Regions from separate parts of the Sphingobium sp. LSP13-1-1.1 genome, predicted to be linked through region 2. Evidence: predicted binding sites of a transcription regulator. Region 2 holds the regulator's gene; the other holds the start of a gene.
The links. The regulator LexA, encoded in region 2, represses DNA repair genes until DNA is damaged. The targets are predictions, from matches to a motif close to GTTCCNCNCTTGTTCT.
Positions count from the first base shown of each region.

Region 1 (10,115 bases), on a different contig from region 2:
AGGCGGCGATCAGCGCATTCTGCCGGTCGGCCGGTGCGTTTTCCAGGCCGATGGCCAGCAGCTTCAATTCCCGCGCCGACTGCTGCAACCGGTCGTCGACGATGCGCGTGCGGTAGCTGTCCAGATAGAAGAAGCCGCCCGCCAGCAGCGCCAGCGCGAACACATTGACCGCCAGGATGCGCGGGGTCAGGCTGATCCGGCCGGACCAGCTCCACCCGGCGCCCGCGTCATGCTTCTTCGGAGAAACGGTAGCCGGCGCCATAGAGGGTGTCGATCGCGTTGAATTCGGGGTCGACTTCGCGGAACTTGCGGCGAAGGCGCTTGATGTGGCTGTCGATGGTGCGGTCGTCGACATAGACGTCGTCCTGATAGGCGGCATCCATCAACTGGTTGCGGTTCTTGACCACGCCGGGGCGGGCGGCAAGCGTTTCCAGGATCAGGAATTCCGTGACGGTCAGGGTCACGTCGCGGCCCATCCATTTGACCCGGTGGCGGGCGGGGTCCATTTCCAGCCGGCCGCGCACGATGGGTTCGGCGACCGGCTCGTCCGGTGCGGCGTCCACCTTGCGGGCCTCCGACCGGCGCAGGATCGCCCGGATGCGCGCGATCAGCAGCCTTTGGGAGAAGGGCTTGCTGATATAATCGTCTGCCCCCATGGCAAGGCCTAGCGCCTCGTCCAGCTCATCGGCCTTGGACGTCAGGAATATGACCGGCATATGGCTTTTCTCACGCAGCCGCCGCAGCAGTTCCAGCCCGTCCATGCGGGGCATCTTGATGTCGAACACGGCCAGATCGGCCGGGTTTTCGATCAGCGCCTTCAGTGCCGCTTCCGGATCCGAATAGAGGCGTGTCAGGAAACCTTCCGTCTGCAACGCGATGGAGACGGAGGTCAGTATGTTCTTGTCGTCGTCCACCAGGGCGATGGTTGCGGTCATGCTGCGTCCCGAAAATCGTCGGCAAGAGGAATGTCCCTGCGTTAGACGAACCCGGCTGCCCCCGCAAGGAAGGTCGGCAGGGGGATTATGCGGTGTAGTCATGGGAATTCGGGATAAATGCAGCAGGCGTGAAGTTTTCGGGGGTTTGACGCGCTTTATGCAAAGGCCTATGCCCGATGCGTCTGCAGCAGACGGCGCCAAGCGGCAGGAAGATCGCGGCGTTGGGAGGCGGACCGATAATGATATTCAGGAGTATAGGCGTGCAGGCCAAATCCCCTTTCACCCTCGATCAGCAGGGTATTTCCACCGGCGCTGTTCAATATTGGAATCTGGGTACCGCGCCGCTGGTCGAAGCCGCGCTCGCCAATGGCGAAGGCATTTTGGCCAAGGACGGCCCGCTGGTCGTAAAGACGGGCAAGCATACCGGCCGGTCGGCCAGCGACAAGTTCATCGTCAGGGACGCGGGAACCGAATCCACCGTCTGGTGGGGCAAGACCAACGTCCCCATGACGCCGGAGCATTTCGCCGCTCTCAAGGCCGACTTTTTCGCGGCGCTGGGACAGAAGGACAAGCTCTACATCGCGGACCTGTTCGGCGGATCGCAGCCCGAGCACCGCGTCAATGTGCGCATCATCAACGAATTCGCGTGGCACAACCTGTTCATCCGCACGCTGCTGGTCCGTCCGGGCGCGGATGAGCTGGCGGGCTTCATGCCAGAATATACGATCATCGACCTGCCGACCTTCCGCGCCGATCCGGCGCGCCACGGCAGCCGCAGCGAAACCGTCATCGCGGTCAACTTCACCGAGAAGCTGATCCTGATCGGCGGCACCCGCTATGCCGGCGAGATGAAGAAGTCGGTGTTCGGCATCCTCAACTATCTGCTGCCCACGCGCGGCGTGATGCCCATGCACTGTTCGGCGAATATCGGCCCGAACGGCGACACCGCCGTCTTCTTCGGCCTGTCGGGCACGGGCAAGACCACCCTGTCGGCCGATGCCAGCCGCACGCTGATCGGCGATGACGAGCATGGCTGGTCGGACACCGCCGTCTTCAATTTCGAGGGCGGCTGCTATGCCAAGATGATCAACCTGTCGGCCGAGGCCGAGCCGGAGATCTTCGCCACCACCAAGCGTTTCGGCACGGTGCTGGAAAATGTCGTGATCGACGAGGAAACGCGCGAGATTGACCTGGACGACAACAGTCTGGCCGAGAACAGCCGCGGTTCCTACCCGATCGACTTCATCCCGAACGCGTCGGAGAAGAATCTGGGGCCGGTGCCGAAGAACATCATCTTCCTGACCGCCGATGCCTATGGCGTGCTGCCGCCGATTGCGCGTCTGACGCCGGACCAGGCCATGTATCACTTCCTGTCGGGCTATACCGCGCGCGTCGCGGGGACCGAGATCGGCGTGACGGAGCCTTCGGCGACCTTCTCCACCTGCTTCGGCGCGCCCTTCATGCCGCGCCATCCGTCGGTCTACGGCAATCTGCTGAAGGAGAGGATCAACAAGGGCGGCGTCACCTGCTGGCTGGTCAATACCGGCTGGACCGGCGGCAAATATGGCGTTGGCCAGCGCATGCCGATCAAGGTGACCCGCGCGTTGCTGAACGCGGCGCTGGACGGCAGCCTCAACGATGCCGAATTCCGCACCGACCCCAATTTCGGGTTCCAGGTGCCGGTGGCGGTGCCGGGCGTCGATAAGACCATCCTCGATCCGCGGGCGACCTGGAACGACAAGGCGGCCTATGACGAGACGGCGGGCAAGCTGGTAAAGCAGTTTGTCGACAATTTCGCCCAGTTCGAAAATCATGTCGACGCCTCCGTGCGCGAGGCGGCACTGACGGCCGCCTGACAGGCGCGACCCCTTTCGAAGGAGGCCGGTGGAGAGATCTTCCGGCCTCCTTCGTTCTCGGCCAACCTCTTTCGCTTTCGATCTGCCGGCCGCAATGCTATCCTGTGGCAAATCATTGGCGGGACATGAGCTATGGCGCTTTTTGACGATTTGATCGGAAATATGGGCGGACTGGAGGCGGTGGCCGCCAGGATCGGCCTTCAGCCTGAGCAGATGCAGGCCCTGATGAGCGAAATAGGCGGCAAGATCGGGGCGGGTGAAACCGATGTCGCAGCTCTTGCGACCACGGCTGCCGAGCATGGCGTGTCGGCCGACAAATTGCAGGAATTGTTTGCGCAGTTCGGCGGACCTGAAGCGATATTGTCGAAGATCGGCGGGCTGTTCGACCGGGACGGCGACGGCAATCCGCTCAACGAACTGGGTGGCCTTGCAAAGGGTCTCTTCGGCTGACAATTCGCGCGGCCTTCCCTGTCCAGGGGGCCGGGATCGCGATGGTAAGCGGGCATTATCGACCGGCTTTTACTGCCGATGGTGAAAGCATACCCCCGATGGGGTATGCTTTTGGATAGAGAATCCCTTATAAGCTGGCCCTGGGGATGGACGTGTCGGTGTCCGAAGCAGGGGAAGTCATCATGCCGGGGGGTCTGCTGCGCGGCGCCGCCGCCATTGCCATGCTGTTGAGCGGCCAAGCGCAGGCGCATGGCCTATCTTCCTTCAGCGAGCGGATGCGGGACGGTGCCTGCTTGCCCGCCTATCGTGCATTGCTTGGGCCGCGACCCGGCGATCCTTCCTGCTGTGTTCCCGGACGCCGGGCAGTGCCGCCCCTTTGCCCGCGGTCCTGAACCGAGGCGGATGGCCATCAGCTTTCGCCCCGACAAGTTTTTTCACCTTGCCTTGGAACGCCCCAGGGGGCATTCGCGCTGCATCGCCTATTGCGAAGCTGACGCAACTGACGCTCTTGCCCAGCGACAGTCGCCCTGAATCTGGCAGGGGAAAAGGTTTGAACGACGTGACGATCGAAAAGCCGGCATTGGAACCGACCGGCGCGCTTTCCGTGGAAACCGTGCTGTCGGTGCGGCATTGGAACGAGCATCTTTTCAGCTTCCGCATCACGCGGCCGGCCAGCTTCCGCTTCCGGTCGGGCGAGTTCGTGATGATCGGCCTGCAAGGCGATAATGGCAAGCCGCTGCTGCGCGCCTATTCCGTCGCCAGCCCCGCCTGGGACGAGGAACTGGAATTCCTGTCGATCAAGGTGCAGGACGGCCCGCTGACGTCCAGGCTGCAATTGATCCAGCCGGGCGACCAGATCTATCTTGGGCGCAAGCCGACCGGGACGCTCGTCACCGACGCCTTGTTGCCCGGCAAGCGATTGTTTATGCTGTCGACCGGCACGGGCCTGGCGCCTTTCCTCAGCCTGGCGCGCGATCCGGACGTCTACGAATTTTATGAGCAGGTCGTGGTCGTGCATTCGGTGCGCCGTGTCAGCGACCTTGCCTTTCATGACGAGCTGTCAGGCAAGCTGGCGGAAGATCCGCTGGTGGCTGAGCAGGCGGCAAACCAGTTTCACTATGTGCCGACCGTGACGCGCGAACCGTTTCGGAACAATGCGCGCATCGACAAGCTGATGGAAACCGGCACCTTGTTCGAAGGCATTCCGGGCGAGGCGAGGTTCAATCCGGAAACCGACCGGATCATGATGTGCGGCAGCATGGAGATGATCAAGCAGTTCGGCGCCTATTTCGAGGAACAGGGCTTTGCCGAAGGCTCCAACGCCGCGCCGGGCGCCTATGTGATCGAGCGCGCCTTCGTAGGCTGATCGCACCGGGACGGACTTCCGTTCTGACGGACTGCAAAGGGCGGATTTCCACTTCCGGCGCTTGCGCGGCCTCCTATTGGGCCGCGCGCGTGGAGGCGTCCTTACGGCTGGCGCACGAGCAGCTCAAGAGCGACAAGGAGCAGGCGGCGATCCGTGCCGCGGTCGAGGCGCAGCAATTTGCGGATACGGCCATTGGCGAGAGCCGCCAGCGCGCCGACGCCGACGCGCAGATGCAGGCTTCCACCGCGGCGGTCGCGCAACAGGATGCCGCAGCGGCCAATGCACGGGCCGAGGCCGCCGAGCGTGCAGCCACCATGTTTTGCGTGATGGAAAAGAGTGACCCGGAACAATCGCGGATGGCGCGCTTTTTCCACTTGCCGAATGCAAATCCGACCAGATGACAGCGAACGGCACCGCCGGTCCCCCTTCTATGGGACCGACCGGCCAGGAAATTACGGAAAGCCGAAAGTTCGCGCGGCGATTTGATCTGGATTAAGAAAATATCCGCTTTCCGCATGTTTGTTGCGCGCCGACCGCTCGGTGCAGCATGAGGGCGATGGATATTATCGTGCCGGGGTGACGATCCTTGCAACCATGCCGGACGCCGCCGGGAAGAGCCGGTTTTCCACTCCGCCTGTCGTCAGCAGTGGCTGGCACGGCTCCTGGAGGGCCCAGGCGACTGGCTGGCTGCCGAGGTTGAAGGCGCAGAGCAGCCGTTCATCCTCATGCGCGCGTTCGAAAAGGAGCAGGTCATCGGGAGCGTCCCGGAAATGGATGGCGCCCGCCCGCAATGCAAGCGACCCATTGCGCAGCGCCAGCACCCGTCGCGTCCAGTGCAGGAGGGAATCCGGCCGCGCCTCCTGCACGTCGACGGCGAGCGCGCGATGCGTTTCCCCCATCGGCAGCCACGGCCTGGCCTCGGAAAACCCCATATAGGGCGCATCGGACCGCCATGGCATCGGCGTTCGCGCGCCATCGCGGGATAGGGTCAGCGGCCAGTTGGCGATGGCTTCGGGATCCTGCAGATCCTCGAAGGCGATGTCGACCTGCGGCAGCCCCAGCTCCTCGCCATAATAAAGGAAGATATTGCCGCGCAGACAGGCCAGCAGCAGTATCTTCATCCGGCAATAGGCTTCCGCATCCAAGCCCTTGGCCCAACGCGAGACGGCGCGGGGAGCATCGTGATTTTCGAACGCCCAACTTGGCCAGCCCGCATGAGTCTGGGCTGGCCATTTGACAAGCGCCGTCCTCAGGAAATCGGCGTTCAGGTCCGGCGCATAGAGAAAATCGAAGCCATAAGCGGTGTTCAGCCGGCTATCCCCCTGGGTGAAGGCCTTCATTTCGATGTCGCTGTTTTCGCCGCCGACTTCGGCCACGGTAAAGCGGTCTTCATATTCGTCGAAGACTTTCCGGACCTTTTCCAGGAACAGTGGAATGTCGGGATGGCTCTGGCTGTATTTCTTGATCTGGAAATCAAAGGGGCGCGTGCGGACCTTGCCGTCTTCGGGGGCGGGCGGGTTGTCGCGCAGTCGCGGGTCGTGCATCGAATGGTTGATCGCGTCGATACGAAAACCGTCGACGCCCCGGTCCAGCCAGAAGCGGATGATGTCGAACACGCTTTCCTGCACCTGAGGATGATGCAGGTGCAGTTGCGGCTGCTGAGTCAGGAACTGGTGCATATAATATTGGCCGCGCCGCGCATCCCAGGTCCAGGCCGGGCCTCCGAAAACCGACTGCCAGTTGTTGGGCGGCGTTCCATCCGGCTTTGGATCGGCCCAGACATACCAGTCCGCCCTGGCATTGTCGCGGCTTGAGCGGCTTTCGACGAACCAGGGGTGCTCATCGGACGTATGCGCCCAGACCTGATCGACGATGATGCGCAGGCCCAGTTCATGCGTCCGTGCCACCAGGGCGTCGAAATCCGCAAGCGTGCCGAAGATCGGGTCGACATCGCAATAGTCCGACACGTCATAGCCGAAATCGCGCATGGGGCTCTTGAAGAAGGGAGAAAGCCAGATGGCATCCACCCCAAGCGATGCGACATAGGGCAGATGCGCGGTGATGCCCGGAAGGTCGCCTATGCCGTCACCATTGGAATCGGCGAAGCTGCGGGGATAGATCTGGTAAATGGCGGCGCCGCGCCACCAGGGCAGTTTTTTCTCCGTCATGGGGCAGGACCACTCCACGCATTGATTGCATATATTGCCTTTCTGGATGGACTGTGGCGCTTTTCATAGGGGTCTTGATCGCCGCCCGCTTGGTCCGGGGTCCGCCAGCGGCTATCCAGCCGATTGGAAGAGGGAGATATGCACCCGATGGAGATGTTCGAACTGGTGATCGTGATGCTGCTGGCGATCATCGTCCTGCATTATGCGGCCAACAGGCTGGGCCTGCCGCCGGCCGTCGCGCTGCTGGCCGGGGGCGCGCTGTTCGCCTTTTTGCCGGGCTTGCCGGTGATCTCGCTCGACCCGCAACTGGTGCTCGTGATCTTCCTGCCGCCGCTGTTGATGGATGGCGCCTGGTTCATCGCGCTGCGGCACCTTCGGCGGCATATGTTCGGCATAATGGCGCTTGCCCTGGGGGCGGTGGTCTTCACCACGGTCGTCGTGGCCGTGGTTGCGCACTGGCTGGTGCCGGGCCTGCCCTGGGCAGCCTGCGCGGCCCTGGGCGCCATTGTCTCGCCGCCTGACGCCGTGTCCGCCCGCGCCGTGTTGCAGCGTGTCCATTTGCCCCGCCGCCTCTCCATCCTGCTGGAAGGGGAAAGCCTGTTCAACGACGCCACGGGGCTGGTGCTCTTCCGCTTCGCTATAGCTGCGGTAGCCACTGGCGCCTTCAGCATGGTCGACGCCTTGCAGAGCTTCGTCATCCTGGCCGCGGGCGGCGCGCTGATCGGCATCGCCGTCGGTGCGCTCTGGGTGCTGGCGGTCAAGCGGCTGGACGACAAATATCTGATGATCGCTTCCTCGCTGCTGGCGCCATGGGCATCCTATCTGCTGGCGGAATCCATCCATGTCTCGGGCGTGATCGCGACGGTCACCACCGGCCTTATCTGCGGCTGGTACCAGCATGTCGTCTTCCCTGCCATGGTCAGGATGAACGGCACGGCCTTCTGGGCGGTGATGATCTTCCTGATGGAGGCCTTTGTGTTCCTCCTCATCGGATCGTCGCTGCGCGACGTGATCGAACGCGTCGGCGGTTTCGGGGTGGTGGTGGACGAGATGGCATTGCCTGTCCTGGCGATCCTGGCGGCGCTGACCGTCGCCCGTTTCCTCTGGGTTTTCGGATCGGACGCGGTGATCGCCGGGCTGAGGGCAACCGGCCTGTGCGGTTATCGCCCTATGGGGTTCCGGGCGGCCACCATATTGAGCTGGGCGGGGATGCGCGGGGTGGTGACGCTGGCCGTGGCGCTCAGCGTCCCGGCGGACTTCCCCGGCCGCGACTTCATCCTGACGGCGTCTTTCGCTGTCATCATCGGCACCGTGCTGCTGCAGGGAACGACGCTGGGCGCCGTGATCCGGCTGGTGAAGCTGGAGGAACCGGAAAGCGACCGCCCGCGCATGACGATGAGCGAGGCCGAAGCCGCCATGGCACAGGCGCAGGTCGGCGTCGTGGAGCGGCACGCCTATGATGCGGAGGGCACGCTGCTTCATCCAAGGCTGCTCGAACGGTATCGGCGCCATGCCGAATTGTCGGCCGACTATGCCGGGCAGGAGGAACAGTTTTCGGAGACGCTCCACGCTCATTTCGATCTGGTGCTGAAGGCGATCGCCGCGGGTCGGGCGGAATTGCTGCGCCTCCACCGGACCGGAGAGATTGACGAAAAGACGCTTCAGGAACTGGAGCGCGACCTGGACCTGGAGGAACTGAGCGCTCTTTCGGCCAAGGCATGACCTGCCGGAGCCTGGCCTCATGGCATAGGGCGGGCACATTCCCATAAGCGCAGCGCGGCTGCATCGTCCGTCGCCTGCGTCTTTCCGGCTCGTCCCTTGCGCACCCGATTGACAGGGCGCGTCATCGGGACGAAAAGAACAAATAGGGAACATTATATGGCTGAGTCGGTGAAGACCCTTGCTGCCCTCAGGCGGCATATCGCATCGCTGGAGAGCGTTCCAGCCGCGCAGCCGCATGCGCGCGTGGAAACTGGATATGCCCCGCTCGACCAGGCGCTGGATGGAGGTTTGGCGCGGGGCCGGGTGCATGAATTCTTCGCCGCGACGGAGGAAATGGCGGCGGCGGCAGGCCTGGCCTCCATCCTCGCGAGGTTGGCGGCAGGAGAAGCGCCTTTGCTCTGGCTGCGCACGGCGGCGGCCGGTCGGGCCGGAGGGATGCTCTATGGCCCCGGATTGGCGGCATTGGGCATTGATCCGTCGCGGCTGCTGATCGGCATGATGGCCGATGATGCCATGCTGTTGCGGGCGGCGGTCGATGCGCTGCGTTGCCCTGCCTTGGGATCGCTGGTGGTGGAATTGCGCGGTCCGGCGCCTTTGCTCGACCTGACGGCCAGCCGGCGGCTGGCGCTGGCGGCGGAGGCATCCGGCGTCACGGCCTTCATGCTGCGCGTGGGCGGCGACCCAGTGCCCAGCGCAGCGGACACGCGCTGGCGCGTGGCGGCGGCGCCCTCACCGACCTTGCCGGGAGGCGGGCCGGGCAGAAGCGCCTTCGACCTGTATCTGATGCGGCGGCGGGCGGGGCGGGATGGGCTTGGCTGGCGGCTGGTCTGGGACAATGGCCTGGGCATGTTTGAACAGAGTGGAGGTGGGCGCGATGAACGCCATGACCTTGGAAAGGGCGCTTGGGAACAGGATGCCTGGGAACGGAATGGCAGCGGGCAGGATGCAGGCGGAAAGGACGGCGCAGGACGAGATCGGCAGGCGCCGCTATCTGGCGCTGTGGTTCCCGTTCCTGCCGATCGACCGGCTGCGGATCGCGCGGCCTGATCTCTGGACGGCGCAGGGCGAAGGGCCGGGCGTCGTCGTTGAGCAGGTGCGCGGCGCGATGCGGCTCGCGACGCTCGACGCGGATGCCCTGGTACTGGGCCTGACGCCCGGCATGACGCTGGCCGATGCGCGTGCGCGCGAGCCCGATCTGCGCGTGTTCGATGCCGATCCCCATGGCGATCAGGATTGGCTGGAGCGGCTGTGCGACGGTTGCGCCCGCTATACGCCGGTGGCGGCGCTGGATTCGCCCTTCGGCCTGATGCTCGATATTACCGGCTGTGCGCATCTCTGGGGCGGCGAGGAGATGTTGGCGCGCGAAGCGACAGAACGGCTGGAGCGCCATGGCATGCGGGTGCGTCATGCCCTTGCCGGAACGGCGGAGGGTGCGCACGCCCTGTGCCGTTTTCCGGTCGGGGCGACGGCGGATGAGGATGCCGCGCTGCGACGCCTGCCGGTGGAGGCATTGCGGCTGGAGGAGGGAAGCGCGGTGGCGCTGCGTCGCGCGGGGCTTCGTACCGTGGGCGATCTGGCAGCGCGACCGGCGGCGGTGCTGGCGTCGCGCTTCGGCGAG
Region 1 is NZ_JBEGHU010000023.1:451,719-461,833, reverse strand. It holds gene MRBLSP13_RS14355 (stimulus-sensing domain-containing protein) at 1-262, opposite strand, end outside; gene MRBLSP13_RS14350 (response regulator transcription factor) at 228-935, opposite strand; gene MRBLSP13_RS14345 (phosphoenolpyruvate carboxykinase) at 1,196-2,791, shown strand; gene MRBLSP13_RS14340 (hypothetical protein) at 2,924-3,241, shown strand; gene MRBLSP13_RS14335 (ferredoxin--NADP reductase) at 3,792-4,607, shown strand; gene MRBLSP13_RS14330 (hypothetical protein) at 4,697-5,008, shown strand; gene MRBLSP13_RS14325 (alpha-amylase family glycosyl hydrolase) at 5,171-6,775, opposite strand; gene MRBLSP13_RS14320 (Na+/H+ antiporter) at 6,914-8,497, shown strand; gene MRBLSP13_RS14315 (ImuA family protein) at 8,654-9,544, shown strand; gene MRBLSP13_RS14310 (Y-family DNA polymerase) at 9,441-10,115, shown strand, end outside.
Region 1: MRBLSP13_RS14315 (ImuA family protein) is a predicted target of LexA. The motif match lies at 8,633-8,648, and genes of this name have one in related genera.

Region 2 (10,115 bases):
CAGCAGCGGGACCAGCGTCTGCACGCCCGGCATGCCGCTGGGCGAGGCGGGATAGGATTTCGCCTTCTCCTCGATCGTATGTGGCGCGTGATCGCTGCCCAGAACGTCGGGCACCCCCTGGTTCAGCCAGTGCCACAGCCCGTCGCGATGCGCGCCGGAGCGGATCGGGGGGTTCATCTGCGCATATGTGCCAAGACGCGGATAGGCATCCTCCGCCGCCAGGGTGAGATGCTGGGGCGTGACTTCACAGGTCGCGATATCCTTGTTCCGGCCGATATACTCCAGTTCGGCGGGCGTCGTCACATGCAGGATGTGGATGCGCCGGCGCGCCTTGCGGGCAAGATCGATGATCCGCCTGGTGGCGATCATCGCGCTTTCATCGTCACGCCACACGGGGTGAGACGACGGATCGCCTTCCACCCGCAGATCCTTGCGCGCGTTCATCCGTGCCTCATCCTCGGCATGGATGGCGACGCGGCGGGTGCCGCTGGCGAGGACACGGGACAATGCGTCGTCATCGTCGACCAGCAGGCTGCCGGTGGAGGCACCCATGAAGATCTTGACCCCCGAGGTGCCGGGTATCCGCTCCAGTTCCTTCAACTGCTCGGCATTGTCCGCGGTGGCGCCGACATAGAAGGCATGGTCGCACCACATACGATGATGGGCGCGTTTCAACTTGTCCCGTACCCGCTCGGCGGTGTCGGTGTTGGGATTTGTGTTCGGCATCTCGAACACGGCGGTGATGCCGCCCAGCACGGCGGCGCGGCTGCCCGATTCCAGATCTTCCTTATGCTCCAGCCCGGGCTCGCGAAAATGGACCTGGCTGTCTATGCAGCCCGGCAGCACGTCCAGGCCCGCGCAGTCGATCACTTCGCCCGCATCGCCCAGGGATGCGCCGATGGCGACGATCCTGCCGCCGCTCACGCCCACATCCACACTTTCCGCGCCGCCAGGGGTGTGCACGGTTCCGTTCTTCAGGAGGAGGTCGAAAGTCATGTCGGTCTCGCCAGCTTGGGGTGGGCTTGGATATGATGGGCGTTTGTCCTACCTAAAGCCGATGACCGGCACCACCCTTACCGACCGCGCGCTCCTCAGAATTTCCGGCGAGGATGCGAAAAGCTTCCTGCAGGGCCTGCTCACCCGCGACGTCCTGAAGCTGAAGGAGGGGGAGCCGCGCTGGACCGCGCTGCTGACGCCGCAGGGCAAGGTGCTGTTCGATTTCATCCTCTGGGCAGGGGGTGACGATGTGCTCATCGATTGCGAGGGCGCTCAGGCGGATGCCCTGATGAAGCGACTTACGATCTACCGGCTGCGGCGCAAGGTGGCGATCATGCGGGAGGATGTGCTGGCGGTGCATTGGGCTCTCGAAGCGCCCGGCAAGCCGTTCGATCCGCGCTTGTCGGAACTCGGCCACCGCTGGATCGCAACGCAGGATGAAGGCGATGCATCCGCGGCATTCCGGGCGCACAGATTGTCGCTCGGCATATTCGAAGGCGCGGGCGAACTCGGTCAGGACCAGCTCCTCTGGCTGGAAACCAATGCCGGCGAACTGAGTGGCGTGGATTATGACAAGGGATGCTATGTGGGGCAGGAAAACACCGCGCGCATGCATTATCGCAACAAGGTGAGCCGGCGCCTGGTCGCGGTGCCGATGGCACAGGCCGACGAGAAGCGGCAGAAGGCTGCGCTGACTGATCTTGGCCTCTCCATCGAATTGCGGCGGATGGAGGATATGGATCCCGCCGCCCTGCCAGGCTGGCTTGCCGCGGCCATGGCGGACCAGGCCGCCGAATGAGGCACGTCTTCGTCGCGCTGCTGGGCGCGTGGCTGCTGATCCTTCCCGCGCAGGCGGAGACGCGCTGGAAACTCGTCCGAAGCTATCCGCACGACCCCGGCGCCTTTACCGAGGGGCTCTTCTACCATGATGGCGCCCTGTATGAGAGCACGGGCCTGGAGGGCGAGTCGGAGATTCGGAAGGTCGATCTCAAGAGCGGCAAGGCGCTGGCCCACCGGATCATTCCCCGCCCCTATTTCGGAGAGGGCATCGTCAACTGGAAGGACCGGTTGATCAGCCTGACCTGGCGGCACCGGCAGGGCTTCGTGTGGAAGCTGAACGATTTTTCCCCGGTTTCCCAGTTCCGCTATGAGGGCGAAGGCTGGGGGCTGACGCAGGACGGGCACAGCCTCATCATGAGCGACGGCACTGCGCAGCTTCGCTTTCTGGACCCCGAAAGGCTGACCGAGGAACGCCGGATCACCGTGACGTGGAATGGCCGTCCTGTGGACCGCCTCAATGAACTGGAATATGTGAAGGGCGAAATATGGGCCAATATCTGGTACGATACCCATATCGCCCGGATTGATCCGCGCACCGGCGCGGTGATCGACTGGCTCGACATCGCCCCTCTCCTGCAGGCAAGCGGCGCCAGGGACAGCGAGGCGGTCGCCAATGGCATAGCCTATGACGCGAGGACCGACCGTCTGTTCGTCACGGGGAAGAATTGGGCCAGATTGTTCGAGATAAAGGTCGAGAAATAGGTCGGGCCAGTGAACTTCAGCGCCAGAAGCGCAATTCGCCGGAACCCGCCATGGCAGGGACAACGTCCCTCTCTCAGCGCCCGGAGCATGCCAAATGGATGGGGAGAAAAGGTCCGGAGGGTTCTGTTGCCCGGCCCCTCCGGAGGCCGCTGAATTCCCTTCTGTTGCCCGGTGGGTTCAACCGCGTTCTTTTTGAGTAATGTCAGGCCGTGAGGCCATCAATTACGCAGCAAGAGCAAGAGCCTCGTTATCGTTGGCACTTGTGAGTTTTGAACCTTTTTACGGCGTACTCAGGCCGGGTAAAGGCACCGCTTTTCAACACACGTCGATCCTAGTTCGGCCCCGTCACGCGCCCCGAAAACCGGGGAATGTGGTGGAGCCGCCGGGTACCGCCCCCGGGTCCGCTGCGCCTATTGCACGATACGATTTATCACCATAGCCGGGCGAACCCGGCACCGCCCTATATGGAGAGGCGCATCCGGTTTATCAAGCCGTCGCCGTTCGCAGGTCCAGGACAGTTCTCCCGTCGATCCGGAATCCCGACTCTTCCCCTGCCTCCGATCCGGCGCTAAAGCCGCGGCATGATCCTCGTCATCGACAATTATGACAGCTTCACCTGGAACCTCGTCCATTACCTCATGGAACTGGGCGCGCAGGTTGAGGTCGTCCGCAACGACGCCATTTCCGCCGGCCAGGCCCTTTCCACCGGCGCGCAGGCATTTCTGCTCTCGCCGGGCCCCTGCACACCCAACGAAGCGGGCGTCAGCCTTGATCTCGTCGCCGCCTGCGCCGATGCCGGCGCGCCGCTGTTGGGCGTGTGCCTCGGCCATCAGTCGATCGGCCAGCATTTCGGCGGTCAGGTCGTGCGCGGCGGGCTGATGCACGGAAAGACATCGCCGGTCACGCATGATGGCACCGGGCTGTTCCAGGGGCTGCCTTCGCCCTTTACGGCCACCCGCTATCATTCGCTGATCGTCGAGAACATTCCCGAAAGCCTTGTCGTCAACGCCACCAGCGAAGACGGTTCGGTCATGGGATTCCGGCACCGTGACCTGCCGATTCATTCGGTGCAGTTCCACCCGGAAAGCATCGCCACGGAACATGGCCACGACATGCTGGCGAATTTCATGCGGATCGCCGGCATTCCGGTCCGCGAACGTGTGGCGGGCTGAACCGCTTTCCCCGGCAGTCCGGCCGCCTGTCCTCCTGCTTCCTCAACGCCGGAAAATTGATCACCGTCAGTCCTGCGAATCCGGAAGTAGACGGCGCGATATGGCACCGCCCAGTACCACGCTGTTGCACATCCATAGCGACTTTCGCGTATCCCATCTCGACTCTGGCACCTTCCCATGATTAAGGCAGCGACCATGACCCGCCTGCCCGACCCCTGCCAGCCTCTCGACGCGCAACAGGCCGCAATAGCTTTCGATATGCTGTTCGATGCCGAGTTGCCGGAGGAGGAAATCGCCGGTTTCCTTGTCGCCATGGCCCGGCGGGGCGAGACGGCAACGGAAATCGCCGCCGCTGCCCGCGCCATGCGCAAGCGCATGATCCCGGTCACGGCGCCTGCGGGGACGATCGATGTCTGCGGCACGGGCGGCGACGGGCATCACACCCTCAATGTTTCGACCGCGGTGTCGCTGGTCGTCGCCGCTGCCGGCGTCCCCGTGGCCAAGCACGGCAACCGTGCCGCCTCCTCCAAGGCGGGCGCGGCCGATACGCTGGAGGCGCTCGGCCTGGACCTGGCTCGAGCAGCCGCGACAGCAGAAGCAACGCTGGCCGATCTTGGCATCTGCTTCCTTTTTGCGCAGAATTATCATCCCGCGCTCAAACGGCTTGGTCCCATTCGCAGGGCGATCGGGGAACGCACCATCTTCAACCTGATGGGGCCGCTCGCCAATCCCGCAGGGGTGCGCCGCCAGCTGGTCGGCATCGCCCGCCCTGACTATGTCCCCGTCTATGCGGAGGCGCTGGCGGAACTCGGCGTCGATCACGCGATGATCGTTTCCGGCGACGAGGGACTGGATGAATTGTCGCTGGCCGGCGGCAACGAACTGGCGGAGGTGAAAGGCAGCAGCCTTGTCGCGATGCGTCGCCTGACCGCTGCGGAACTCGGGCTTTCCACCCATCCGGTCGATGCGATCAGAGGGGGCGACCCCGCCTATAACGCTGCCGCCCTGCGCGCCCTGTTGCAGGGCGAAGCTGGTCCCTATCGCGATGCGGTACTGCTGAACGCTGCTGCCGCCCTTGTCGTGGCGGATGCCGTATCCGATTTTCGCGAAGGCGTGGGGGAAGCCGCCGAAACCATCGATCGCGGCCTTGCCAATGCACTCCTCAATTGCTGGATTGCCTATAAATGACGAACAAGCTGATCGAAATCTGCAATATGAAGCGAGAAGAGGTCGCCAGCCGAAAGGTGGCAACCGCCATTTCCGCGCTGCACGCCCGCGCCGCCGAGCAGACGCCGCCGCGCGGCTTTCGCAAGGCGCTGGACGACGCAGCCCGCTCCGGATTCGGCCTGATCGCCGAGGTCAAGAAGGCCAGCCCGTCCAAGGGCCTGATCCGCCCGGACTTTGATCCCCCCGCACATGCCCGCGCCTATGCGGCTGGCGGCGCGGCCTGTCTGTCGGTGCTGACCGACGCACCCTTTTTCCAGGGGCATGACGACTATCTGGTCGCGGCCCGCGCCGCCTGCGCCCTGCCGGTGCTGCGCAAGGATTTCATGATCGATCCCTGGCAGGTGCTGGAAAGCCGCGCATTGGGGGCCGACGCGATCCTGATCATCGTCGCGGCGCTCGATGACAATCAGATGGCGGAGATAGAGGACGCCGCGCTCGGCCTGGGCATGGACGCGCTGGTCGAAGTGCATGACGCGCAGGAACTGGAGCGGGCGATGAAACTCCGCTCACGCCTGATTGGCGTCAACAATCGTGACCTTAGAGACTTCACGGTCGATTTCGCCCGGACATATGAATTGGTCGGCCATGCTCCGGAAGGCTGCACCTTCGTCGCGGAAAGTGGCATAGGCAGCCATGACGACCTGATCGCCATGGCGGATCATGGCGTCCGCTGCTTCCTGGTGGGGGAAACGTTGATGAGACAGGCGGACGTCGAAACGGCCACATGCAAGCTGCTGACCGGCCAATGAGCAAGCTCACCCATCTGGACGAGGAGGGATCGGCCCATATGGTCGATGTTTCCGCCAAGGCGACAACCGCGCGCAAGGCCGTCGCGAGCGGCCGCATCAGCATGAGCGCCGAAGCGGCGGCGGCCATCGCGCAAGGGTTGGTGAAGAAGGGCGATGTGCTGGCCGTCGCCCGCGTCGCCGGTATCATGGCGGCCAAGCGGACCTCCGACCTGATCCCGCTCTGCCACCCCATTGCGCTCAGTTCCGTCAGCGTCGACCTCGACCTGGACGGCACCGGCGTGTCCGTGACGGCGACTGCGAAGACGGCCGGACAGACCGGCGTGGAAATGGAGGCGCTGACCGCCGCCTCGGTCGCGCTGCTGACGGTCTATGACATGGCGAAGGCGCTGGACAAGGGCATGATCATCAGCAACGTGCGGCTGCTGGCCAAGAGCGGCGGCAAGTCCGGCGACTGGACAGCTGGGGAAGAGGGCGCGGCATGAGCCTGCTTCCCGTCGCGGAAGCGCAGAGCCGCCTGATGGCGCTGGCAAGGCCGCTGCCGACGGATCATGCGCCTGTAGCCGCCTGCGCCGGGCGCTGGCTGACGGAAGATGTCGCAGCACTGCGCGAGCAGCCCTGGGCCGACCTTTCCGCGATGGACGGCTATGCCGTTCGCGCCACCGAATCGCCGGGGCCATGGCAGGTGGTTGCCGAAAGCGCGGCGGGTGGGGCGCTTCCTCCGCCGCTCGAGCCCGGCCAGGCTTGCCGCATCTTCACCGGAGCGCCCCTGCCGCCGGGCGCAGACGCCATATTGATCCAGGAAAATGCTGCCCGCGAAGGAAATGAGCTGCGCGGGCTCGAAGAGGCGCTGGCTGCGGGCCGCCATGTCCGCTCGGCCGGCTCCGATTTCCGCAAGGACGATCTCCTGCTGACGGCCGGCAGCGCGCTTGGCCCCGCGCAGATCGCGCTTGCCGTAGTGGCGGGGCATGGCGCACTGCCCGTTTCCCGCCGGGCGCGGGTCGCGTTGATCTCCACCGGCAATGAACTGGTGCCGCCCGGCGCGTCGACGCAGCCAGGCCAGCTTCCGTCATCTAACGCACCCATGCTGGCGGCCCTGCTTGCCAGCCTCCCCTGCGACATCATCGACCTGGGGATCGTGCGAGATGACCTGCCCGGCATGGCCCAGGCCTTTGCCCGCGCCGCCGATGCCGACATCATCGTTTCGACCGGCGGCGCGTCGGTCGGCGACCATGATGTGGTCCGTCCAGCCTTCGCCCAGGCTGGCGGCTCGCTCGATTTCTGGAAAATTCGCATGCGGCCGGGCAAGCCGCTGATGGCGGGGACATTGGATTCCGCCATCTTCCTGGGCCTGCCGGGCAATCCGGTATCGGCCTTCGTAACCGCGACGCTGTTCCTGCTGCCGCTAGTCCGCCACATGATGGGCGCGGCGTCGCCCCTGCCGCGCACCGCGGTCGCGACATTGGCAGCGCAGCTACCCGCCACGGGGGAACGGGACGACTATCTTCGCGCCTTCCGCACCGAAGCCGGCATCGTTTCGGTGACGTCGCAGGACAGTGCCGCCACCGCCGCCCTGGCCATGGCAGACTGCCTCATCCTGCGTCCCGGAGGCTCCGCTCCGGTGGCGGCAGGCGATCCCGTCACGGTGCTTCCCCTAATATAAGGGCCTTGCATAAGGAAAGGGGTCGCCATGCGACCCCTTCCAGTGCGAAGCTGATGAATGTTCAGCGCTGCTGCTTGCCGGGCGACTTGTCCTGACGGCGCTCATCACCCATTTGGCCCTGCCGGTCTTCCTGCTGTTGCTGGCGTCCACCCTGATTGGCACGGTCGCCGCCCTGCTGATCGCGACGTTGATCGCCGCCCTGGTTGTTCTGGTTGGCCATCTTACTCTCCTATTCACCTTCTTCGGCGAAGGCAGGCTTGAAAACGGCCCGGCGGCCGGCACGTTCCCTTAAACGCGGCGAACCGTTAGGCGCTTGACTTGCCCCGTTCCGTTTCCTATGCGTTCCCTATCCGTTCCAAAGAAGGGCAGGCGAAATGTTGACACCCAAGCAACAGGAATTGCTGAGCTTCATTCAGATCCGGCTGGAAGAGGGAGGCGTATCTCCTTCTTTCGAGGAGATGAAGGAAGCGCTGGACCTGCGGTCGAAATCCGGCATCCATCGCCTGATCAATGCGCTGGAGGAGCGCGGCTTCATCCGCCGCCTGCCCAATCGTGCCCGCGCTCTTGAAGTGCTCAAGCTGCCCGATGCCATGCATCGCGCGCCCAGGCTGGTCGTGCCTGCCAAGGCGCCGGTGACAACTGCTCCTGCCTTGAGCAAACCACCGATCGTCGCCAATGACATATTGGAGATTCCCCTGCATGGCCGCATCGCGGCCGGTGTTCCGATAGAGGCATTGGAGGGACAGAATATGCTCTCCGTACCCGCGGCGCTGCTTGGGACCGGGGATCATTATGCGCTGGAAGTCGCAGGGGACTCCATGGTCGAGGCAGGCATACTCGACGGCGATTTCGCGCTTATCCAGCGTACCGAAGTCGCGCGGGAGGGGCAGATTGTCGTCGCTCTGATCGATGAAAATGAAGCGACGCTCAAATATTTCCGGCGAGAGGGGCCCAAAGTCAGACTCGATCCTGCCAATAGTGCCTATGAACCGCAGATCTACGACCCGCGTCAGGTTCGCATTCAGGGCAAGTTGGCCGGGCTGCTGCGACGCTATAACTGACCGCCTCCGGATCGGCGCGGCCAAACGGAAGGTCGCGCAATCCACGGATGCCCGTCGTTCCGCATTTTCGCGCTGCGCACGGTACCATGGTCCAGATCGATGGCCAGCCCCCCGGTCTGAGCGAGGAATCGCCTATCCACCTTCAGCCAGCGAGGACGGCAGGCACCTGGCAGTCTACGGTCGCTGACGACGATATCGGCATTGGCGCAATCCCGCGCCAATATCGCATGGTCGATATTTACATTGCTCCGAGTGAGCAAAAGGTTCCACTTACGTCCCCCGCCCACCAGGCGGACGGCGCAGAGATCAAGCGAACAATGTGCCTGGGGCAACGTCGGCAGTGCTTCCAACGCGCCACCGTAACCAGCGCTTTCCGCCAGCATGTCGCGTGTGTAACTTCCGGCCCGTGCCCGCAGTATCGCCATGCCACTTGCGGTGCGAACCGCGACGTGGCGGCCATCGCTGCTGATCAATATGCCAGGCATCGGGGTCGCGAGGATCATGGTTACGCCTGCGGCAACGGGCATCAGGCCAGCCCAGCGCCAGTGACTCCGCCATAGGAGGCACCACAGCATGCCGAGCATCACGAGGCCGAAAACAGCGCCGGATTGGGCGGGCGTCAACATCACTGCCCAAGGGCTGGATGCTACGCCATGGGCCACCAGCAGCAGCAGATCCAACGCCCGCGCAGCAAGCCACCAGAAGGGCGCGCCCCACCCGCCCAGATCGAACAGCAAGGCCAGCGCTTCCAGCGGCATGACGACCAGAGTGGTAAGAGGTATCGCGACCAGATTGGCGACCGATCCCATCATGCCCGCCTTGTGGAAATGGAACAGAGCGATCGGCGCGAGCACCAGTTCGACCACCAGACCCGTAAGCAACATGCCCGCAAGACTGCGCCCCAGCCGGCGCCATGCCGCCTCGTCGCGCCCGGCTGCAAAGCGTCGGAAAGCGGGATGCTCGCCCAGTGAAACCAGAGCGACCACGGCGGCGAAGCTCATCTGGAAACTCGGTCCCATCAATGCTTCGGGCCATATGGCGAGCACGACCAGCGCCCCGGCCGCGACCAGGCGGAGGGTGATCGCATCCCGCCCCATCGCCAGTCCTCCGAGCACCAGCAGGGCAGCGATGCAGGACCGCACGGTCGGCACTTCGGCGCCGGTCAGGATCGTATAGCCGAGGCCGGCCAAAGCCCCACCGCCCGCCGCAAGGAGCATCAGCGGCCAATCGAGCGCTGCCCGGCGGCTGAGCGCCATCAGCCGCATCAGCAAAAAGATCACCACACCGATCAGTGCCGTCACATGCAGGCCGCTGATCGACAGGAGATGCGCAAGGCCGCTCCGCCGCATCGCCTCCGCATCGGCTTGCATGATCGCGCCCTGATCACCCGTGGCCAGGGCAGCGGCAATGCCGGCCCCCTGGCCGGGAACGCGCGTCAGAATGTGCTCGAACAAACGCGTTCTCAGGCGCGGACCTGTGGTGGCGGGCCGCAGGATCGTGATGGGCGGCAGCGCACGGCCCGTTGCGCCGATACCATCGAAATAGGCCCGGCGCGCAAAATCATAGCCACCCGGCAAGCTGGGCGGCGCTGGCGGCATCAGCCTGGTACGGACGGCCACGACGGCCCCCTCACCCAGTCCAGCCGGCGTCGAGGACTCGTCAAGATTGATGCGTACCAGGGCGGGCAGCGCCGGCATGCCGATCGGCC
Region 2 is NZ_JBEGHU010000067.1:149,047-159,161, reverse strand. It holds gene MRBLSP13_RS20705 (dihydroorotase) at 1-996, opposite strand, end outside; gene MRBLSP13_RS20700 (YgfZ/GcvT domain-containing protein) at 1,058-1,795, shown strand; gene MRBLSP13_RS20695 (glutaminyl-peptide cyclotransferase) at 1,792-2,538, shown strand; RNA gene ssrA (transfer-messenger RNA) at 2,689-3,032, opposite strand; gene MRBLSP13_RS20685 (anthranilate synthase component II) at 3,120-3,710, shown strand; gene trpD (anthranilate phosphoribosyltransferase) at 3,906-4,898, shown strand; gene trpC (indole-3-glycerol phosphate synthase TrpC) at 4,895-5,686, shown strand; gene moaC (cyclic pyranopterin monophosphate synthase MoaC) at 5,683-6,168, shown strand; gene glp (gephyrin-like molybdotransferase Glp) at 6,165-7,346, shown strand; gene MRBLSP13_RS20660 (hypothetical protein) at 7,408-7,566, opposite strand; gene lexA (transcriptional repressor LexA) at 7,721-8,407, shown strand; gene MRBLSP13_RS20650 (ComEC/Rec2 family competence protein) at 8,398-10,115, opposite strand, start outside.